Regions from separate parts of the Aminipila butyrica genome, predicted to be linked through region 2. Evidence: predicted binding sites of a transcription regulator. Region 2 holds the regulator's gene; the other holds the start of a gene.
What was found. Region 2 encodes HrcA, which represses chaperone genes, less so after heat shock. Its sites were predicted from a motif close to TTAGCACTCNNNNNNNNNGAGTGCTAA; they were not measured.
Positions count from the first base shown of each region.

Region 1: Ami103574_RS14300 (co-chaperone GroES) is a predicted target of HrcA. The motif match lies at 4,574-4,600, and genes of this name have one in related genera.

Region 1 covers NZ_CP048649.1:3,024,727-3,034,612, forward strand. The annotation lists gene Ami103574_RS14275 (M15 family metallopeptidase) at 1-36, opposite strand, end outside; gene Ami103574_RS14280 (transcriptional regulator) at 260-1,018, shown strand; gene Ami103574_RS14285 (TfoX/Sxy family protein) at 1,061-1,321, opposite strand; gene Ami103574_RS14290 (GGDEF domain-containing response regulator) at 1,384-2,286, opposite strand; gene groL (chaperonin GroEL) at 2,604-4,229, opposite strand; gene Ami103574_RS14300 (co-chaperone GroES) at 4,246-4,524, opposite strand; gene Ami103574_RS14305 (DUF554 domain-containing protein) at 4,735-5,418, opposite strand; gene Ami103574_RS14310 (DNA-3-methyladenine glycosylase family protein) at 5,438-6,334, opposite strand; gene Ami103574_RS14315 (Asp23/Gls24 family envelope stress response protein) at 6,393-7,202, opposite strand; gene Ami103574_RS14320 (4Fe-4S binding protein) at 7,275-7,445, shown strand; gene Ami103574_RS14325 (redox-sensing transcriptional repressor Rex) at 7,526-8,176, opposite strand; gene acpP (acyl carrier protein) at 8,322-8,552, opposite strand; gene abc-f (ribosomal protection-like ABC-F family protein) at 8,738-9,886, opposite strand, start outside.
Region 2 covers NZ_CP048649.1:2,012,928-2,022,813, reverse strand. The annotation lists gene Ami103574_RS09585 (acyltransferase family protein) at 29-1,075, shown strand; gene Ami103574_RS09580 (ABC transporter substrate-binding protein) at 1,403-2,593, shown strand; gene Ami103574_RS09575 (branched-chain amino acid ABC transporter permease) at 2,676-3,554, shown strand; gene Ami103574_RS09570 (branched-chain amino acid ABC transporter permease) at 3,569-4,477, shown strand; gene Ami103574_RS09565 (ABC transporter ATP-binding protein) at 4,474-5,364, shown strand; gene Ami103574_RS09560 (ABC transporter ATP-binding protein) at 5,342-6,049, shown strand; gene hrcA (heat-inducible transcriptional repressor HrcA) at 6,267-7,313, shown strand; gene grpE (nucleotide exchange factor GrpE) at 7,306-7,881, shown strand; gene dnaK (molecular chaperone DnaK) at 7,896-9,770, shown strand.

The sequences.
Region 1 (9,886 bases), 1.0 Mb from region 2:
CACAGATAGATAGATGATCCTTTTTTGCCTTTTCAATTTTGTTTTCCGCCTTTGACTGTGATAATAATAGAAGTTTAATTATTAATTGTATAACAAATTCCGGCTTTTTTCAACAGCTAACTTCCATTCTCTCCTTTATAGTTCGCTCTACCCAAACAAGGCCGGCTGTGATACAATAAATTTATATGATTGAGGAATATTATCACCAGTTTTCTTACGAAAGATGCCATTTGTTGCAAAGTTGCCTGGGGAGGACGTTATGAGCCAAGAAAAAAATCTCTTACACCTATGTGAAAATTGCCTGCAAGGGCTGCACGCTGTCATGGACACAGCTAAACCTCAGAGCGCTAATCCCTTGTTGAATCAAAAGCTCTTTTTGCTGGAAACCGCCTTGTCGGAATTTCAAAAAAAGCATATTGATTTTGAACAAATCTGCGACCGCCTGAGCGACGCACTTTATATAACCGATAAAGACGGAACTGCCACTTACGCCAATGTAGCCTACCAAAATCTTCGTCATTTGATAACGTCATCACTGGAGGAAAAAAGCTACCTGGAGATCAACAACCCACAGCTTGGTTCCGATACTTATACCGCCCAAGTTCTGGCCCAGGTCCTCCAAAGTGGAAAGCCTGCCCAAATTCAGATTTCTTTATCCAAAGCAAATCAAACTGCTTACATATCTGCAAGCCCTATTTTTGACGAACTGGGTGTGCTCCAATACGCTGCCGCCCAAGGCTGCCTTCTTCCTGCTGCACAAACTGCTTCCAGCCTTCAAAATACAGGCGTTACGGCATCCATATCTCATGAGAAAGCCTCCACAGATCAAACCGGACAAGCACCTTACACCCCTTACCTGGAGAGGTCCGACTATAGTCTAAAAAAGTCTGTAGAGAATTTTGAACGAGAGATTCTTTTGGATACGATTGCCCAGTACGGCTCCAAGCGGAAAGCTGCTGCTGCCTTAAAAATGGACCATTCTACCTTAATAAAAAAATGTCAACGCTACGGGATTTAACTCAAAAGAAGAAAAAAGCTGGGGTAACACCCAGCTTTATTTTTAAAACATCTTATGTTCCTGATAAAAGGCCTTCAATTCTGCCTTCCGATCTTTTTCCAAAAAGATCTTCTTTACCCCTTGCAAAGCACCTTCTAAAGCCAGCAGCCGATGAATACAGGCCGATTCATCGATTTCCTGTATCTTTAGCCAGGCTTGTTCCGCCCCCAGCTCCTGCAACTCTTCTATGCTCTCGATGCCCACATCTATCAGCTGGCGTTCCACTTCCTTACCAATATTGGGCAGCTTGGACAATTCTCCCATGGGCTCTTCACTCCTCTTTTATTTTCGGTTGCCTGACATGGCCAGACCACTAAAACCTTCCACTATATCCATACGACCTGATTTCGTCCGTTCCCCTTCGCCTTGTAAAGCATCTGATCTGCTATCGCGGTGAAAGCCTCTACCGAATCTCTCGGCGAAGGGACGATGGTGCTGCCGCCGATGCTGATGGTCACCTTAATCTCCTGCTCCTGCCCCGGCTCTTCGCAAGGCTTAACGATATGGTTATTGGCTACCGCCAGGCAGGTTCCCTGAATGATATTGGTTACCCGGTCCTTCGGTTCTCCTACTAAAATCAGGTAGAATTCTTCTCCTCCCATGCGAGCCACATAGTTATTATCTTCTGGCAAAGCCTTTTTCATAACATTAGCCACACTGTTGAGCACTCGGTCACCTTCCTGGTGTCCATACGTGTCATTGACCCGTTTGAAGAAATCAATATCCGCAATGCCCAGAGAAAAGGGCAACTTATTGTCAATGCAATGCTTCCACTGTCTGCTGATGTAATCTAAACAGTGCTTTCTCGTATATAACCCCGTCAGTACATCAATGTACATCTGAGTCTCCAGCATTTTTCTATACTTAAACATGTTGATGTGGGTGCGCACTCTGGCACAGACCACATTGGCAGAAAAAGGTTTACGGATATAGTCTACAGCCCCGCAGAAAAAAGCCTTTTCTTCTGTGAGCGTATCGTCCACACCGGTAAGGAATACCACCGGAAGCTGCTGCGTCTCTTTAGAAGACTGCAATCGCTCCATGACTTCAAACCCGTTCAGTCCCGGCATCTCAATGTCCAGCAGAATGAGGGAAGGCTGCATATCTCTGGCAATTTCAATGCCCTTTTTCCCCTCACTGGCGTATATGATGTTGTACTCCTTTTGCAATATTCCTTTCAGTAACTGAATATTAAACAAACTATCATCAATGATTAGTATGGTTTCCACCTTTATACCTGCCTTTATTTTTTGCTGTTTATCCTTTTAATGTACCACACTCAGGAGGGTATTTCAATAAGATATTGGCAAGTGTCCGTACACCTGTCGTACATTTGAGAGCTACGCTCTGGAAATTTATCGGTATGAGGTATTTTGTTCGATATAAAAAACTTTTCATATAAAAGTTAATATTTTCTACCCTAGCACAAAAAAATGGCCTGTAACCAGACCATCTTTTTATTTGACTATTTTCTTTTCTAAGGTTATTGCAGTTGGACTGCAATACGCCTTCATTTCCTTTACCTGATGAGTGAAGTCTGCTCGGCTTACATCATGCCTGGCATACCGCCGCCCATTGGAGGCATAGGTGGTTCATCTTTCTTGATGTCCACAATGCCAGCTTCTGTAGTCAGTAGCATAGCAGATGCGGAGGACGCATTCTGCAATGCAGAACGGGTTACCTTAGCCGGATCTACAATCCCAGCTTCCATCATATCTACATATTCTTCTGTAGAAGCATTGAAGCCTACACCTGCTTTATTGTTCTTCACTTCTGCCACGATGACAGAACCTTCAAATCCAGCATTCTCAGCGATTTGACGAACTGGCTCTTCCAAAGCCCGCATGATGATAGCAGCGCCTGTCTTTTCGTCGCCAGACAATGTCTCTACGTACTTCTGAACAGCCGGAATAGCATTCACTAGAGCTACACCGCCGCCGGCTACAATACCTTCTTCTACGGCTGCCTTCGTTGCGTTCAACGCATCTTCAATGCGAAGCTTTCTTTCCTTCAGCTCTGTTTCTGTCGCTGCACCTACCTGAATAACGGCTACGCCGCCTGCCAGCTTGGCCAGTCTTTCCTGGAGCTTTTCTTTATCAAATTCGGAAGTGGATTCTTCATACTGGTGCTTAATCTGTTTGATGCGGTTCTGAATCTCTGTTGCATCGCCAGCGCCATCCACAATAACCGTATTTTCCTTTGTTACTTTCACGGAAGCGGCTGTTCCCAGCATATCTAAAGTAGCTTCCTTCAAATCGTAGCCCACTTCTTCAGAAATCACTGTACCACCAGTCAGGGCAGCGATGTCTTCCATCATGGCCTTTCTTCTGTCACCGAAGCCCGGAGCCTTTACTGCTACGCAGTCGAAAGTCCCTCTCAGCTTATTCACTACCAAAGTAGCCAGCGCTTCGCCGTCTACATCTTCTGCAATGATTAAAAGTCTTCTGCCCTGCTGAACAATCTGCTCTAAGATTGGTAAAATTTCCTGGATATTAGAAATCTTCTTGTCTGTCAGCAGGATGTACGGGTTCTGCATGTTAGCTTCCATCTTTTCTGTATCGTTTACCATGTAGGCGGAGAGGTATCCTCTGTCAAACTGCATACCTTCTACTACTTCCAAAGTCGTACCCATGGACTTGGATTCTTCCACGGTGATAACACCGTCCTTGCCAACCTTTTCCATGGCCTCTGCGATCAGTTCACCAATGTTAGCATCTGCCGCGGAAACAGAAGCTACCTGAGCAATGCTGCCCTTGCTTTCAACAGTCTTGGAGATATTCTTAATTTCATCTACGGCTACATCTACGGCACCCTGAATACCCTTCTTGAGGATCATTGGGTTTGCACCGGCTGCCACGTTTTTAAAGCCTTCTTTGATAATAATCTGAGCCAGCAGGGTAGCTGTAGTCGTACCGTCTCCAGCCACGTCATTGGTCTTGGTAGCAACTTCCTTTACCAGCTGTGCACCCATGTTCTCTACGGCATCTTCCAGTTCGATTTCTCTGGCGATAGTTACACCGTCGTTAGTAATCAGCGGGGAGCCAAACTTCTTTTCAATCAGCACATTTCTGCCCTTAGGTCCCAGCGTAATCTTCACTGTATCAGCCAGCTGATCTACACCTGACTGCAATTTTCTTCTAGCGTCTTCTCCGTAATGTAATTCCTTAGCCATCTTTATTACCCCTTTCTTATTTTACAACTGCCAAAATGTCTTTCTGACCCATGATGATGTATTCTTCACCTTCATACTTAATCTCTGTACCTGCGTACTTAGCGAATACCACCTTATCGCCGGCCTTCACTTCCATCTTTTCTTCTTCTGTTCCAGGGCCTACAGCGATTACCTCAGCAATCTGAGGCTGTTCCTTAGCCTGACCGGCCAGCACGATGCCGCTTTTTGTCTTCTCTTCGGCTTCAACCATCTTAATCACTACTCTAGCGCCCAGCGGCTTGATTCCAAAACTCATTTTCTATACCTCCCGTTTGATATCTATAAAATTTATGTTTTACAATTTGTTAGCACTCATCATTCCTGAGTGCTAATTATATTTTAAACGAATCTTTTGCAAAGTCAATAGTTTTTTTGATTTTATAGGCAAAAAGTGTAAATAGCAGAGCAGAAAAAAGCACAACGAGTCTATTCACGTTGTGCACATAATAATATTTATGTAATCTTATCAAAATAAGCTCTCTAGTCCTATGAAGAGCCACGGCAGAAAGATAGCAGGAATTAAATTGGCGACCTTAATTTCTTTGACCTCCATGAAGTTAAACCCGATTGCGGCAATGAGCAGACTGCCCACTGCTGACATCTCTGTGATAATCTCCTCGGTCAGCCAATCCCTCATATAGGTGGCACCCAAAGTAATAGCGCCCTCGTAGAGCAGTACCGGCAGGGCAGAAAAGGCCACCCCTGCCCCCATCTGAGAAGCAAAGACGATAGCAATAATCCCGTCCAAGATTGCTTTGGCGAAAAGCATTTCGTGATCTCCTTGCAACCCACTTTCCAGGGCGCCAACGATAGCCATAGAACCGGTGCAAAAGAGAATGGAGGCTGATACAAAGCCTTTGGCAAAGCCTCCTTCAGAAAACCCTAACCGCTTTTCCACCCATAGACCAAACCGATTCATCTGCCGATCGATATTCATCGCTTCCCCAAGGACAGCACCCAGGACCAAACTGAGAATGAGAACCATCACTCGCTGATTTTCTAAAGCTCCAGAAATACCAATGTAAATCAAGGCTAGTGCCACAGCTTTCATCACTAGGTTTTCAAACCGTTCCGGCACGCCCTTTATGACGTAAGTTCCCCCCAGCCCGCATAAAATGATGGCAGCGGCGTTCACAATGGGTCCAAGCATATGTATATCAACTCCTTGTCTATTTGTTCTCTTCCTGCCTAATATGATAGAAGAGATATTGCTGCGCCACACCGCCGTGGCTGCCGAAGTGACTGGCCGCGTAGGCGTTCATAGCTTTTAAATCCTTTTCCTCCATCCCGTACAGCCGACTCATGACCCGGCGAACCCACACGTCGATAGGGAAACTCTCGTGTTTGCCTAATCCGAATAGAAGGATACAGTTGGCCACCTTAGGACCCACCCCGCATAAGTTGGTCAGGTATTGATATGCCTGTTCCAGCTCTGCTTCGGCCAGCCTGTCCAAGGTAAGGATTTCGGTTTTTCCCACAGCTATAGCCCGGTCCGCCGCTACCTGACGAGCTGTTTCAATAATGTATTTTGCCCGGTACCCCAATTTAATAGAGGCCAAGTCCGTTTCTGTGAGCCGCGCCAGCGTTTGCGCCGTGGGGAAAGAAAAATAGTCTTTGCCCCGAAAGCTGCCGGCTGGCTGCCCAAACTGACTACACAAGCCTTGGATACACTTTTTTATTCGTGGAATATTGTTATTCTGTGAGATAATAAAGGAGACTACAGTTTCCCACGGCTCCTGCCGCAGGATTCGGATGCCCGGTCCAGATTGGATGGCTCGGCCCATGATTTCGTCCTGATCCGCCAAAGCCTCTTTAATCCGCCCATAATCCCGGTTTAAATCCAAATAGTCCTGCCAATAGGAAGTAAATTCGCTTTCCTCGACGTTTTCCACGGTCAACCGTCCGGCCGCGCCCCCTTCTTCGTAGGGCTCAAAACAAATATTGACCGGCCGCCCGAAGGCGATTCCGGTATAGCTGCCGTCTGCCTCCCGTTCCCAGCGGAAGCACTGACCGCAGTCAAATATATGATCGGTATTAAAATCTCTAATGTTTTCTCGAACTACCATTCGCTTTTCTCTCCTCCCCTCTCCAACTGGCCACAGGAAATTTGCTTGCATTTCGACTCTACACCAGCCCCCTCACCTCTACATCCACCGAGTGGATGTGAAAGGCCGTCATGGCGGCTACGTGCTCCGCAATTTCCCGCTGAAGTTCTCTGGCACATTCCATGACCTGATTGCCATACTTCATGTTGACCAGTACAGTCAAGCTTACCCCTGTTTTTGTGTTCTGCGTCAGCACACGCAGGACAGAATGTACCCCCTTGTTTTTTCGTCCCAGATAGTAGACAATATCGTTGACCACCTTGTCAGAAATAAAAAATTCTCCCAGATAGCTGTACGTCGGCCGCACCACAGACCGTTCCTGAAAATTATCTTTGCTGCCGAAGCCAAAGCCTCTTATCATACGGATGGGATGAAGGAAGTACCCGGAAAAGTCCATCTTCAGCTGCCCTGCGGGTGCCGGAATTACGTGCTTACCCAACTCCACCCGCTGTTTTCGAGCTGCCTTTCTCTGCGCCTCTGTGGTGATGTCCTCAATGAAAATCCATTCCTCAATCTCCGGCAATTCCAGTCGCTCCGCAATCTTCTTCACCATTCCCGTGGAAGTACCTAAGATTAACAGCTTCTCTGGGTTTACCTCACGGATTTTCTCCGCTACGGAAGCCCGGTGCTCTTCATCTGTGAAAAGAGCCGTCTTGATGGCTCCAATCTTCGTAGACTGTCTTTTAGCTGATTGGCCTTGCAAAATCCGGCTTTCATATATGAAAAGGCCATCGTCGATGATGGCAGAAATGTCTTTTTTCCCGCAGAGGGACATGGCTTGATAGCTCTTTCCCGTTCCGCTTTTTCCTACAAGAGAATAAACTTTCATCTTTACTTCTCCTTTTCCTTTTGCTATAATCTATATAGCTTTTAAGCACTAAAAAATAAGGAGGATCATACCATGGCTTACAAAATTACAGATGCTTGCATCAACTGCGGAGCTTGCGAACCAGAATGTCCAGTAGAAGCTATTTCTGAAGAGAGCAACGCTAGAGTTATCAATGCAGATACTTGTATTGACTGTGGCGCATGTGCCAATGTGTGCCCTGTTGATTGCATTTTAGAAGGTTAATTTAGTACAAGTTCTACTATAACCAATAACCGTTTCCAAGGAAACGGTTATTTTCTTTTTTCTATGATATTTTAATGGGTTTAGGATTCAACCCGTTCATGGTGATTCCGATTAATGTGGTAAGCCAGAGAATGCAGACCGTCACTTAGGTGAACATTTTCTACCGCTACCGATTCCGGCATCTCCAAATCTACTGCCGCAAAATTCCAGATACCCTTCACACCAGCAAAGGCCATCTTGTCTGCCACCTCTTGGGCGGCATCCTTCGTCGTGCAGATGATACCGATATCCACTTTATTTTCTTCGATATAAGCCACCAGTTCTTCACAGTCCCGTACGTCGATGTCATTAATCTTGATACCGATTAGCTTTGGATTGACTTCAAACAGGGAATAAACCACGAAACCGGCCTTGTAATAAGACGTGTGATTAGCGATGGCCTGGCCCAGATTGCCTGCTCCTACGATGACCATCTTATATTCCTTGTCCAGCCCCAAGATGCTGCTGATCTCGTTGTACAGGGCCTCTACATTGTAACCGTAGCCCTGCTGGCCGAAGCCGCCAAAATTGTTCAAGTCCTGCCTGATTTGAGAAGCGGTATAGCCAATCAAATCACTTAATTCTCGGGAAGAGATCTTGTCCACACCCTTTTTGTGAAGCTCATTGAGGTATCTTCTGTATCGGGGCAAACGCTTGATGACTGCATTTGATATTTTTGAACCTTTTTTCATATACGCACGATTTCCTTCTCACTCGACTTCCAGCCATTTGGCGCAACTAAAAGACTTCCTTATACTCCAACCCGCCCTTTATCTTTTAAGTACGGATAAGTGCTGAATAACGAAAACCCGCATCTTGCGGGCTTTCATCTGACAACTAGTTCAGTTTTTCTTCAACATACTTTACGATGTCGCCCACAGACTGGAACTTTTCTGCGTCTTCGTCGGGAACTTCGATATCGAATTCATCTTCGATAGCCATGATGATTTCCACAGCATCCAGTGAATCTGCTTCCAAATCCTTCATCAGATGAGTTTCCAGAGAAACCTGTGCTTCATCTACGCTCAGCTGTTCCATGATAATTTCCTTTATCTTGTCAAATGTCATTTAATTAACCTCCACACTTTAGAAACTATATATCTCTATAGATTTCATTTCGTTTTTTTTATGTCCTATTGACTAAAATTCATTATAATTTACTGTTATAGGATATGCAAGTGCATTTTAAAAAAATTTGTATAAAATTTAACATAATCCGGCGCAATTTTCAAACAACTTGGCCGTTTTCGCTGCTATTCTTCCTGTAATTCCAACCAACTATCGTAGGTCTCTGTCAGCTTGTTCTTGCAGTTTTCGCTCTTGTCGTGGTATTCCGCCAGCAACAGGTGATCGCTGAATATTTCTTCTTTGCACATTTCTGCCTCTAAGTCAGCAATTTCCTTTTCCAGGGCCGCAATTTCGTCTTCCAGCCGCTTCTGCTCCCGCTCTCGCCTTCTAGCCTTGGCCTCCAGTTCTTTGTTGATTCTCCGCTGTTCGCTGGCGCTCAAATTAGCTCCTGCATCCAGGTTCTCTTCCCCACTTCCTGCATTCTCCATGTTTTGAGCTCCAGCACTTCCCTGGGTTGTGCTCAACTGGTTCAGATACTTTTTGCCCGATTCAATTTCCTGCTTTTTTTCCATGTAATAGTCGTAGGATCCCAAGTAATCCATGGCTCCTTCTGTCTCCAGTTCCAGAATCCTAGTGGGAATCTTGTTTAGGAAGTACCGGTCATGGGATACAACGATAACGGTGCCGGGAAAATCAAGCAGGGCATCTTCAAAGACTTCTTTGGAATTGATGTCTAAGTGGTTGGTGGGTTCATCCAATACCAGCACGTTGGACCCTGACAGCATGAGTTTCAGCAGGGACAGCCGGGCTTTCTCCCCGCCGCTGAGAGTGCCTACGTTGAGAAAGACACTTTCGTTGCGGAAAAGAAATCGACCCAAAAGGCTGCGCATTTCCGTATCCGTATACAGTCGGTAGGAATCTTTCATTTCGTCGAAGACGGTGTTGGCGGGATTTAGGTTCTGCTGCTCCTGATCGTAGTACCCGAAGATTACGTTGTGACCGATTTTTAGTCGTCCGCCATCGGCATCCTGCTCCCCCATAAGGATTTTCAGCAGTGTGGTCTTGCCCACGCCGTTAGCACCAACAATACAAATGCGCTCTCCCCGCTTAATATCCAGGTCTACTCCTCGAAAAAGTTCTTTCCGCCGCTGGCCGTAGCCAAACCCCTTTTCCAGTCCCTCAGCAAAGAGCACGTCGTTGCCGCTTTTAAACTCCTGCTTAAAGTGAATTTTCATCTTGCCGGCCAAGGCTTCTGGCTTTTCTACCAGTTCCAGCCTCTCCAGCCGCTTTTCCCTAGACTGCGCCCGCTTTGCCAGCTTTTCTGTGCCATGCTG
Region 2 (9,886 bases):
ATAAATTTTACAAAAAGGAAGGTTTTTTATGGAAAATACGGTATCAATAGGAGCTCCTCAGACAGCAAAGGTCAGAAGCTATATATTTGATAATCTCAGGGGGCTGGCTATTTGGTGCATACCCATTTCTCATTTTACCAGAGTGGGAGGGGAGTTTTCTCAAGGGTCCCTCAGCGGCATTGTCTATATTACCATTAATGTGTTCGTCATGCAGCTGTTTATGTTCTTATCGGGTTACTTTTCAAAGAAGGTAGATCGGGCCAGGGAATCAGCCTTTCAGACGTTTTTGCTGCCATACCTGTTCTTTACGCTGATTTTTTACATATTTCGCTATCTATATTTCGGTCATGCTAATTTAGATTTTTTAAAGCCTCCCTTTGCTCTGTGGTTTTTATTTTCGGTATTTTTCTATCGGTATTATCTAAAGGATTTGGTGAAGATTAAACACTTATTGGCAATCAGTATCGGCATCTATCTCATCGCTGGTCTGTTGCCGGTGGATACAGATTACTTCGCTTTGGGCCGGACTATTTCCTACTTTCCATTTTTTCTTATGGGCTATTATTGCACCAGTGACAGGTTGAAATCCTTGCAGAAGTTGAAGAAATGGCAGAGTATCCCTTTGTTGGTCCTTCTGCTGGGGGCTTCCTACGGACTGGCGTTTTATGTAAAGGTGCCGGTGGCTTTTTATCTGTTGAAGACGACAGCGGCAGATATTGGTATTCCTTGGTATACTGATATAATCTTGCGGGGTGTAGTGCTGATTCTGGCGGTGCTGTGGACTATCGTACTGTTGAATCTGATGCCAAACAAAAAGAACTATCTGTCTTATATAGGTATGAATACCATGCCGATATATATTTTCCATCTGTTCTTCCGATATGTGGTTCAGGATGTGGGATTTCCTTGTCCCAACTTGACCGTGTATTACTTGTGGGTATTTGGGGCTGCATCGCTGTGTGCGGTGGTGTTCTCCAGTCCGCCGGTAGCAAAGGTCTACGATGCCACATTAGACCAGCTATATGCGGGGTGGCTGAAGTTAAAGAAAAAGATGATCTATGAGCAAGAATCATAGGATTTTGCTATAGAAAGTATAAATTGTAAAGAGATATTGGCTGTCCGCCTCCTTGGCTGGATGGCCTTTTGCTTTTCTTCTTTTTTATTTTTTAAACAAGTTTGCGCTCTTAAGGCTAATAAATAAAACAATGTTGGAGATGATACAAAAAATTCAGTTAATTCTAAAGATTTGAAACATTTTTTTGATTTCTTTTGAAGCAAATTGAAGCAGAATGAAGCGATTTCATATAATCATCACAAAAGAGAGCACAAAAATGGTTTACCAAATCAGCTCTCATTAGGTCCATGGCATATTGTTAAATTATGTTTTTAGGAGGTAAGGAAAATGAAGAGAAAAGTATCTTTATTTATCAGCATCATGATGGTGCTACTGCTGGCTCTTACTGGCTGCGGAGGCGGTAGCAGCGGCAGCGGTGATGCGGCGACAGATCCGATTAAAATCGGCTGGATTGGTTCCCTGACAGGAGATCAGGCGCCTTGGGGAAAGTGTGAAAGTCAGACCGTGCAAATGCTGATCGATGAAACCAATGCAGCCGGAGGAATCTTAGGCCGTCAGTTGGAATTGGTGGCTCTTGACACAAAAGGAGATGCGAATGAGGCTGTAAATGCAGTCAAGAGATTGGTATCTCAGGATAAAGTTTGCGCTATTTTAGGACCAAATGCGTCCGCCCAGGCCCTGGCCATCACTGGTGTACTGGAGTCCGCAGGAGTGTCTGATATTGCCACGGTTGCTACAAATCCTAAAATTACGGTCAACGATGACGGCTCCGTAAATGAGTACAACTTTCGGGTATGTTTTACAGACCCTTATCAGGGTGCTGTAGCTGCCGGATATGCAGCAGATATTTTAAAATATAAAAAAGCGGCAATTTTATATGATGTAGCTAGTGACTATTCTCAAGGATTTATGCAGTACTTTATTGAAACCTTTGAAGCAAAGGGCGGAACTATCGTTGCAAAAGAAGCTTTTAAAGCTGGCGATACGGATTTCAGACCTCAGTTGACTAAGATTAAAAAAGCAGACCCGGAAGTAATTCTGATGCCTTACTACTATAAGGAAGTCGCTTTAAGTGCCAATCAGGCTAGAGACCTGGGTATCAAAGCAACCTTGATGGGTGGAGACGGCTGGCCTTCAGACACGTTGTTTGAGATGGCTGGAAATTCTTTAGAGGGAAGCTATGTAGTTAATCATTTTGACTACAATGACCCAGACGTAAAACCGCTTACAGAGGCTTACATAGCAAAATACGGCACGACTCCAGAAATAAACTGCTACATGGTGCATGATGCTTATAAAGTATTATTGGCAGCGATTGAAAAAGCAGGAAATGCTGATCCTCAGGCGATAACAGATGCGTTGACTCAGGTAGAGGTTAAGGGTGTGACAGGAACCATAAAGCTTGGCGAAAAAACTCATAATCCAGAAGGAAAAGAAGCTGCCATTCAGAAGATTCAGCTTAACCCTGAAACCGGTGAATTTGAATACGCCTTTATGCAGAAGTATGGTGCAAATTAGTGCCTTTGGCCAGTAAAAGAGAATTAAATAAGGCAGTTTTCCAACTGCCTTATTTTACTCAAAGTGTTAGGAGGATTTGCAGGTGAGTGTATTTTTACAACAGTTGATAAACGGTCTGTCTATTGGAAGCATTTATGCACTAATGGCGGTAGGATACTCATTGGTATATAGTATTTTAAACTTTTCCAATTTTGCTCATGGCGGAGTCATCATGTTAGGGGCCTATATTGGTTTATACGCATTGCATTTATTACCCATGTCATTTTTAGGAGCTTTGGTTATTGCGGCTTTCGGAGCCGGGTTAATCGCTGTGGTATTGGAGAAGGTAGCATACAGTCCTCTTAGAAAGAGGAATGCACCCTCCTTGTATTTTATCATTTCGGCTATGGGCGCTTCCATATTCTTGGAGAATTTAGTTATTGCGACCATCGGCCCAACTTTTAAAACTTATCCTCAGATTTTTAATCCCATTCCCTTTACGTTCGGCAGTATTTCCGTGAGCCGAATTGATGTGCTGATGTTTGTTATTGCGGCAATCAGCTTGGCCATTTTGGTCTTTATCATTGAAAAAACCAAAGTAGGCTTGGCTATTCGAGCTTGTTCCTATAGCTCTAGGGGAAGTAATCTAATGGGGGTAAATGTAAACCGTATCATTTTTGTTATTTTTCTGCTGGGTGGTATGCTGGCCGGTATAGCAGGTATGCTCTTCGGGATGAAGTATACGGTATATCCGCAAATAGGCGTGATTACAAATAAATCCTTTATTGCTGCTGTATTTGGAGGTCTGGGCAGCTTGCCTGGTGCCGTGGTGGGCAGTCTGCTTTTGGGGTTGATTGAAACCTTAAGCTCGGCATACATTGCTTCTCAATACAGGGACTTGATTGCATTTACATTACTTATTGTCGTATTGGTAATCCGACCTAGTGGTATCATGGGAAAGATTACGGAAGATAAGGCGTAGAGGAGGTACTTTCTATGTTCAGTTGGTTTTACATCGAAGGTATCTTGATTTTAGTAGGTATCAATTTGATGGTAGTTTTAGGCCTGTCTTTGCTGACGGGCTTCACCGGGCTCTTTTCTTTTGGCCATGCAGGATTTATGGCCATCGGTGCGTATGTTTCAGCAATCTGTACCATGAATTTCGGTATTCCTTTTTACGCCGCTTTGCTGCTGGGCGGTATTGCAGCCATGGTCGCATCGCTATTTATCGGATATTTTACATTAAATTTAAAAGGGGATTACTTTTGTATAGCGACCCTTGGTTTTGGGGAAGCAGTGCGTTTAATATTCGATAATTTGCAATACTTCGGCGGGGCTAGAGGGTTGCCGGGAATTCCTTTAGAGACTACTTTAGCCAAGGTAGTCATCATCAATATCATAGGCATAGCCGCCATGGCATTTTTGATTAAGTCCAGGCATGGAAGAAATATGATTGCAGTAAGAGAAGAGGAATTGGCCTCCCAGGCCATTGGCATCAACGTATTTCACTATAAGATGACATCTCTGGCTATTTCAGCCCTTTATGCAGGAATAGGAGGAGCCCTGTGGGCCCATTACCTGGGTTTTATACAGCCTCTCATGTTCCAGCTGACTAAGTCTACAGAAATGACTATTATGGTAATCTTCGGAGGTTTGGGCAGCATTACCGGAAGTGTGGTCGGTGCCTTTATACTGACCTTCCTGCCAGAACTTCTCCGAGAATTTGCTCAATGGAGATTGGTGGTATATGGCGCGGCCGTTATCATCATTATGATTACAAGACCTCAGGGAATGTTGGGTGGTATGGAATTCAGCCTCAAAGGCATTATTCGTTTCTTCAGGAAGTTTGGAAAGAAAAAGGGCCAAAGTGCGATAAATGCTCCAGAAGGAGGTGCAGAAGGATGACCGACGTTTTGACCATGAGAAATGTTACAAAGCGGTTTGGTGGCCTGACGGCGGTAGGAGATGTAAGCTTTACCATAAAAGAAGGTGAAATCTTTGGCCTGATCGGCCCCAATGGAGCCGGAAAAACCACTATTTTTAATTTAATTACCGCAGTATATACACTAAGTGAGGGAGAGATTTTATTTTATGGTGATTCCATAGCAAGTGCCGATCCTTATGGAAAAGGTTTTGTAAATGGTGTTAAAAGACGGTTTAATTGGAAGCCCTTAAAGCCTTATCAAATTGCGGAGAAAGGTATTACCAGAACTTTTCAGAATATCCGGCTTTTTAAGAAGCTCAGTGTCTTTGAGAACGTATTGACTGCCTGTCATCGTTCGGGGAGCTATGGCCTTCTTCAATCGGTGCTTCCCAGGAAGCTGCCAATCTTAAAGGCAACCTTGCCCTGGGCTAGTTCTTTTTGCAAGCAGGAGGAAATGTTGAATCAAAAGACCGCTGAACTGCTTCAGCTCATGGGACTGTGGGAAGTTCGGGATATGGTAGCGGCAAATTTGCCTTACGGCATGCAGCGAAAGCTGGAAATCGCCAGAGCCTTAGCTTTAAATCCAAAGCTGTTACTCTTAGATGAACCGGCAGCAGGTATGAATCCAGAAGAGACCATTCAGCTGATGGAGCTGATTCGGCAGATACGAGATGATTTTAATCTGACTGTCCTCATCATTGAACATCACATGGATTTAATCATGGGACTGTGCGATAAAATCTTTGTATTAAACTTTGGTAAAGCCTTGGCGGAAGGTACGCCGGATGAGATACAGGACGACAAGCGGGTAATCGAAGCATATCTGGGGAAGGAGGAAGACATTCATGTTGAAGGTAAACAATCTTAATGTGCACTACGGTGGTATTCATGCTCTCCGGGGAATTTCCATCGATGTCCAGCAGGGAGAAATTGTTACCATCATCGGTTCAAACGGTGCAGGTAAATCTTCCTTATTAAATGCTATCAGCGGTATGGTCAAATATCAGGGAGATGTAATCTATGAAGACCAGAACCTTCCCAGACAGGCTCATAAAGTGGTTAAGGCGGGAGTTTGTCAGGTACCGGAAGGACGTATCATCTTTGCCAACCTCTCTGTGCACGAAAACTTAAAAATGGGTGCGTATCTTAGGACGGATAAGAAGGGGATTCAGGAAGACTTTGAGCGGGTGTATCACCTTTTTCCCAGATTAAAAGAACGGGAAAAACAAGTTGCCGGTACGTTGTCAGGCGGGGAGCAGCAGATGTTGGCTATGGGCAGGGGATTGATGTCCAATCCAAACTTAATCATGCTGGATGAACCATCTTTAGGCTTAGCACCGCTCTTAATCAACACTATCTTTGAGATTATCGTAGAAATTAAACAGATGGGTAAAACGCTGCTGCTGGTGGAACAAAATGCCTTTAAAGCACTTTCGGTAGCGGATAAAGCGTATGTGCTGGAACAGGGGGTTATTACCGCCTCAGGCAGCGCAAAAGAGCTACTGGCGGATTCAACCATTCAGGAAGCTTATTTGGGGAAGAAAAATAAGTAAAAGAACACGGATAATCAGTAACTGTAAAAGTCGGCAAGGCCCAAAGAATTTCTTTGACCTAGCCGACTTTTATATTGGTAGATAAACGGCAAGGACAAAATCAAAAAATTATATCTTTTTTTGCAAGAAGTGTTGACATTACACCATAAGAGTGTTAAATTAAAAATGTAGTTAGCACTCATGCGACGTGAGTGCTAACAAAGAAAGGGTGAGCAAGATGGATTTAAACGAAAGAAAATTGAGAATATTACAGGCCATCATCGGTGATTTTATTCGCACTGGTGAACCGGTTGGATCCAGAACCCTTTCAAAGAAGTATGAGTTAGGTGTGAGTCCAGCTACGATTCGCAATGAAATGTCCGATTTGGAAGACATGGGATTTTTGACCCATCCTCATACGTCAGCCGGCAGGGTACCTTCTGACAAAGGGTACAGGCTGTATGTAAACGAGCTTATGAGCAAGAAGGAATTGAGCTTGGAGGAAAAACAGATTATTTCAGAGAAGCTGCAAAGCGATATGTCGGAGTTTGAAAGAACCATTCAGCATGCGGCCAGCCTGCTGTCTGAAATCACCAACTTGACATCCTTTGCGATGACTCCCAAGACCGATGAGGATAAATTGCGGTTTGTTAATGTTCTGCCTGTAGACGATAGCACCGTGGTGCTGATGATTGTGGCGGAAAGTGGTAAAGTGTCTAACACGGCACTGAAGATTCGGGTGGCTTACACTAGGGAAAATTTGGAGCTGCTATCCAAATCTATGACCTATAACTTTAGAGGTAAGACCATCAGCGAAGCTTTGACGGTGGATATTATCCGCTCCTTTGAGACGGATTTAGAAGCCATGGGCATGCTGGCACAGAACATTATGCCAAACTTTATGAAAACCCTAGAAAAAATGCTCAACGTCGATTTGTATATGGATGGATTGACCAACATCTTTTCCATACCAGAATACAATGACATCGACAAGGCGAAAGTATTTCTAGAGCTGTTGAACAAGAAAGAAGACTTTACTAAAAAGTTGATTGATCGGGAAAACGGCGTGATTATTACGATTGGAAATGAAAATGCAGATGACATGATGCAGAATTGTAGTTTGATTACCGCCACATACCACATAGACGGCAAACTGATCGGGAAAATCGGTGTGATTGGTCCCACCAGAATGAAATACGACGAGGTAACTTCTGTTATCGAGTATATAACCGAAAATTTGAATAACACTTTTAAACTGACAGGAGGTAGTGAGGACGATGATTAACCAGCAGAAGACCGCAGCCGAAAAGGATGTGGATATCCTGGAAGCGCAGGAAGCGGATGGAACAGAGGCAACAGGGGAAGCTAATACAAAGGAAAGCGAAGCTCAGGACACGGAGGCCCCAGAGGTGGCAGTTGAACCAGAGACAGAGGATGTTCCGGCTGAAGAGAGCGAACAGAAGTATTTGCGGCTGATGGCGGACTTCCAGAATTACAAAAGAAGAACAGAAAAAGAGAAAAGTGACATTTATGCATATGCAAACGAGAAAATCGTTTCAGAATTGCTTGATGTGATAGATAACTTTGAAAGAGCACTTGCTCACGGCGAGGGCGAGGAAGGGTTTGTTCAGGGTATGAACAACATATTTAAGATTTTCAAGGGGGTACTGGAAAAAAGCGGATTAGAAGAAATCGAAGCAACGGGAGTAGCATTTGATCCCAACTTTCACAATGCTGTAATGACCGAAGACAGTGAAGAGCACGAAAGCGGCCTTGTAACAGCGGTCTTACAAAAAGGATACAAATTAAATGGTAAAGTAATACGGCCAAGCATGGTCAAGGTCGCAAATTAGGGAGGTAATATATTATGGGAAAAGTAATAGGTATAGACTTAGGGACTACAAATTCCTGTGTATCTGTTCTGGAGGGCGGTGAGCCTGTAGTAATAGCTAACGCAGAAGGAAATCGAACCACACCGTCAGTGGTAGGCTTCACCAAAGGTGGAGAACGTCTAGTAGGTGAAACGGCGAAGAGACAGGCCATCACTAACCCGGATCGGACTATTGCGTCCATCAAGACGTACATGGGTTCCGACCACAAGGTAGAAATTGACGGAAAACAGTATACACCACAGGATATTTCAGCGATGATTCTAGGCAAGCTAAAGGCTGATGCGGAAAGCTACTTGGGCGGAAAGGTAACGGAAGCGGTTATTACCGTACCAGCTTACTTTACAGACGCTCAGAAGCAGGCCACAAAAGACGCTGGCAAGATTGCCGGTTTAGATGTAAAGCGAATCATCAACGAACCGACAGCTGCATCTTTGGCTTATGGATTGGATAAGGATAATGGACATCACAAGATTTTAGTATATGACCTGGGAGGCGGTACCTTCGACGTATCCATCCTGGAGTTGGGCGATGGCGTATTTGAAGTGCTGGCTACTAACGGCGACACCAAGCTGGGCGGCGATAACTTCGACAAAGTACTCATTGACTACATGGCTGATACCTTTGGCAAAGAGCACGGTATCGACTTGAGAAGTGACAAAATGGCACACCAGAGATTGAAGGAAGCAGCAGAAAAGGCCAAGAAAGAGCTGTCTAGCTCGCAGACTGCCAACATCAACTTGCCGTTTATCACTGTAAGTGCAGATGGTCCGCTGCATATGGATATGGATATCACCAGAGCTAAGTTCGATCAGCTGACTTCTGATTTAGTAAATAGAACAATTGAGCCGATGCAGAAGGCGATGAAGGATGCCGGCGTGACCAATGCAGACATCGCTAAGGTTATTCTGGTAGGCGGTTCCACTCGAATTCCAGCGGTTCAGGATGCTGTAAAGCGGGTGACTGGAAAAGAACCGTTCAAGGGCATCAACCCGGATGAATGTGTAGCCGTTGGTGCTGCTATTCAGGCTGGTGTACTGACTGGTGAGGTAAATGATGTATTATTGTTGGATGTAACACCACTTTCCCTGTCCATCGAGACACTGGGCGGCGTTGCCACCAAGCTTATTGAGAGAAATACTACCATTCCTACAAAGAAGAGCCAGGTATTCTCTACTGCTGCGGACAATCAGACTGCTGTTGATATTCACGTAATGCAGGGTGAACGAGAGATGGCGGCAGGAAACATCACCTTAGGACGCTTCCAGCTTTCCGGTATTCCACCTGCTCCTCGCGGCATTCCGCAGATTGAAGTTACTTTCGACATCGATGCCAACGGTATCGTTAATGTAAGTGCTAAGGATATGGGTACAGGCAAGGAACAGCGGATTACCATCACATCCTCTAACAAGCTTTCTGAGGAAGAAATCCAGGCTAAGGTTAAGGAAGCAGAGCAGTTTGCTGAAGATGACAAGCAGAAGAAGGAAGAGATTGAAGTTCGCAACAGAGCAGAAACTCTGGTATATGAAACTGAAAAGAATCTGAAAGACCTGGATGCCAGCTTATCCGAAGATGAAAAGGCCAGCATTTTAGCAGCCAAGGATGAGCTGTCCAAGGCTCTGGAGGCTAACAATCTGGAAGAGATTAAAGAGAAGACCGACAAGCTAACCGAGCAGTTCCACGCGATTTCAGCCAAGATGTATCAGCAGGCTCAGGCCGCTCAGCAGGGCGGAGCAGCAGGCTTTGATCCAAACATGGCAGGCGGTATGGGCGGAGCAGCACCTGAGGGAGACGCTCCGAAACACGACAACGTAGTTGACGCCGATTATGAAGTGGTGGATGAAGACAAATAGTTGACATATGAACCTGCATAAGGTAATATTGATACGGTTAAAACGTTGAAGATAAGCACTCCTTCCAGCAGGGAGTGCTTATCATCGGTTAATCTGAATTGAATGCAGAGTGGAGA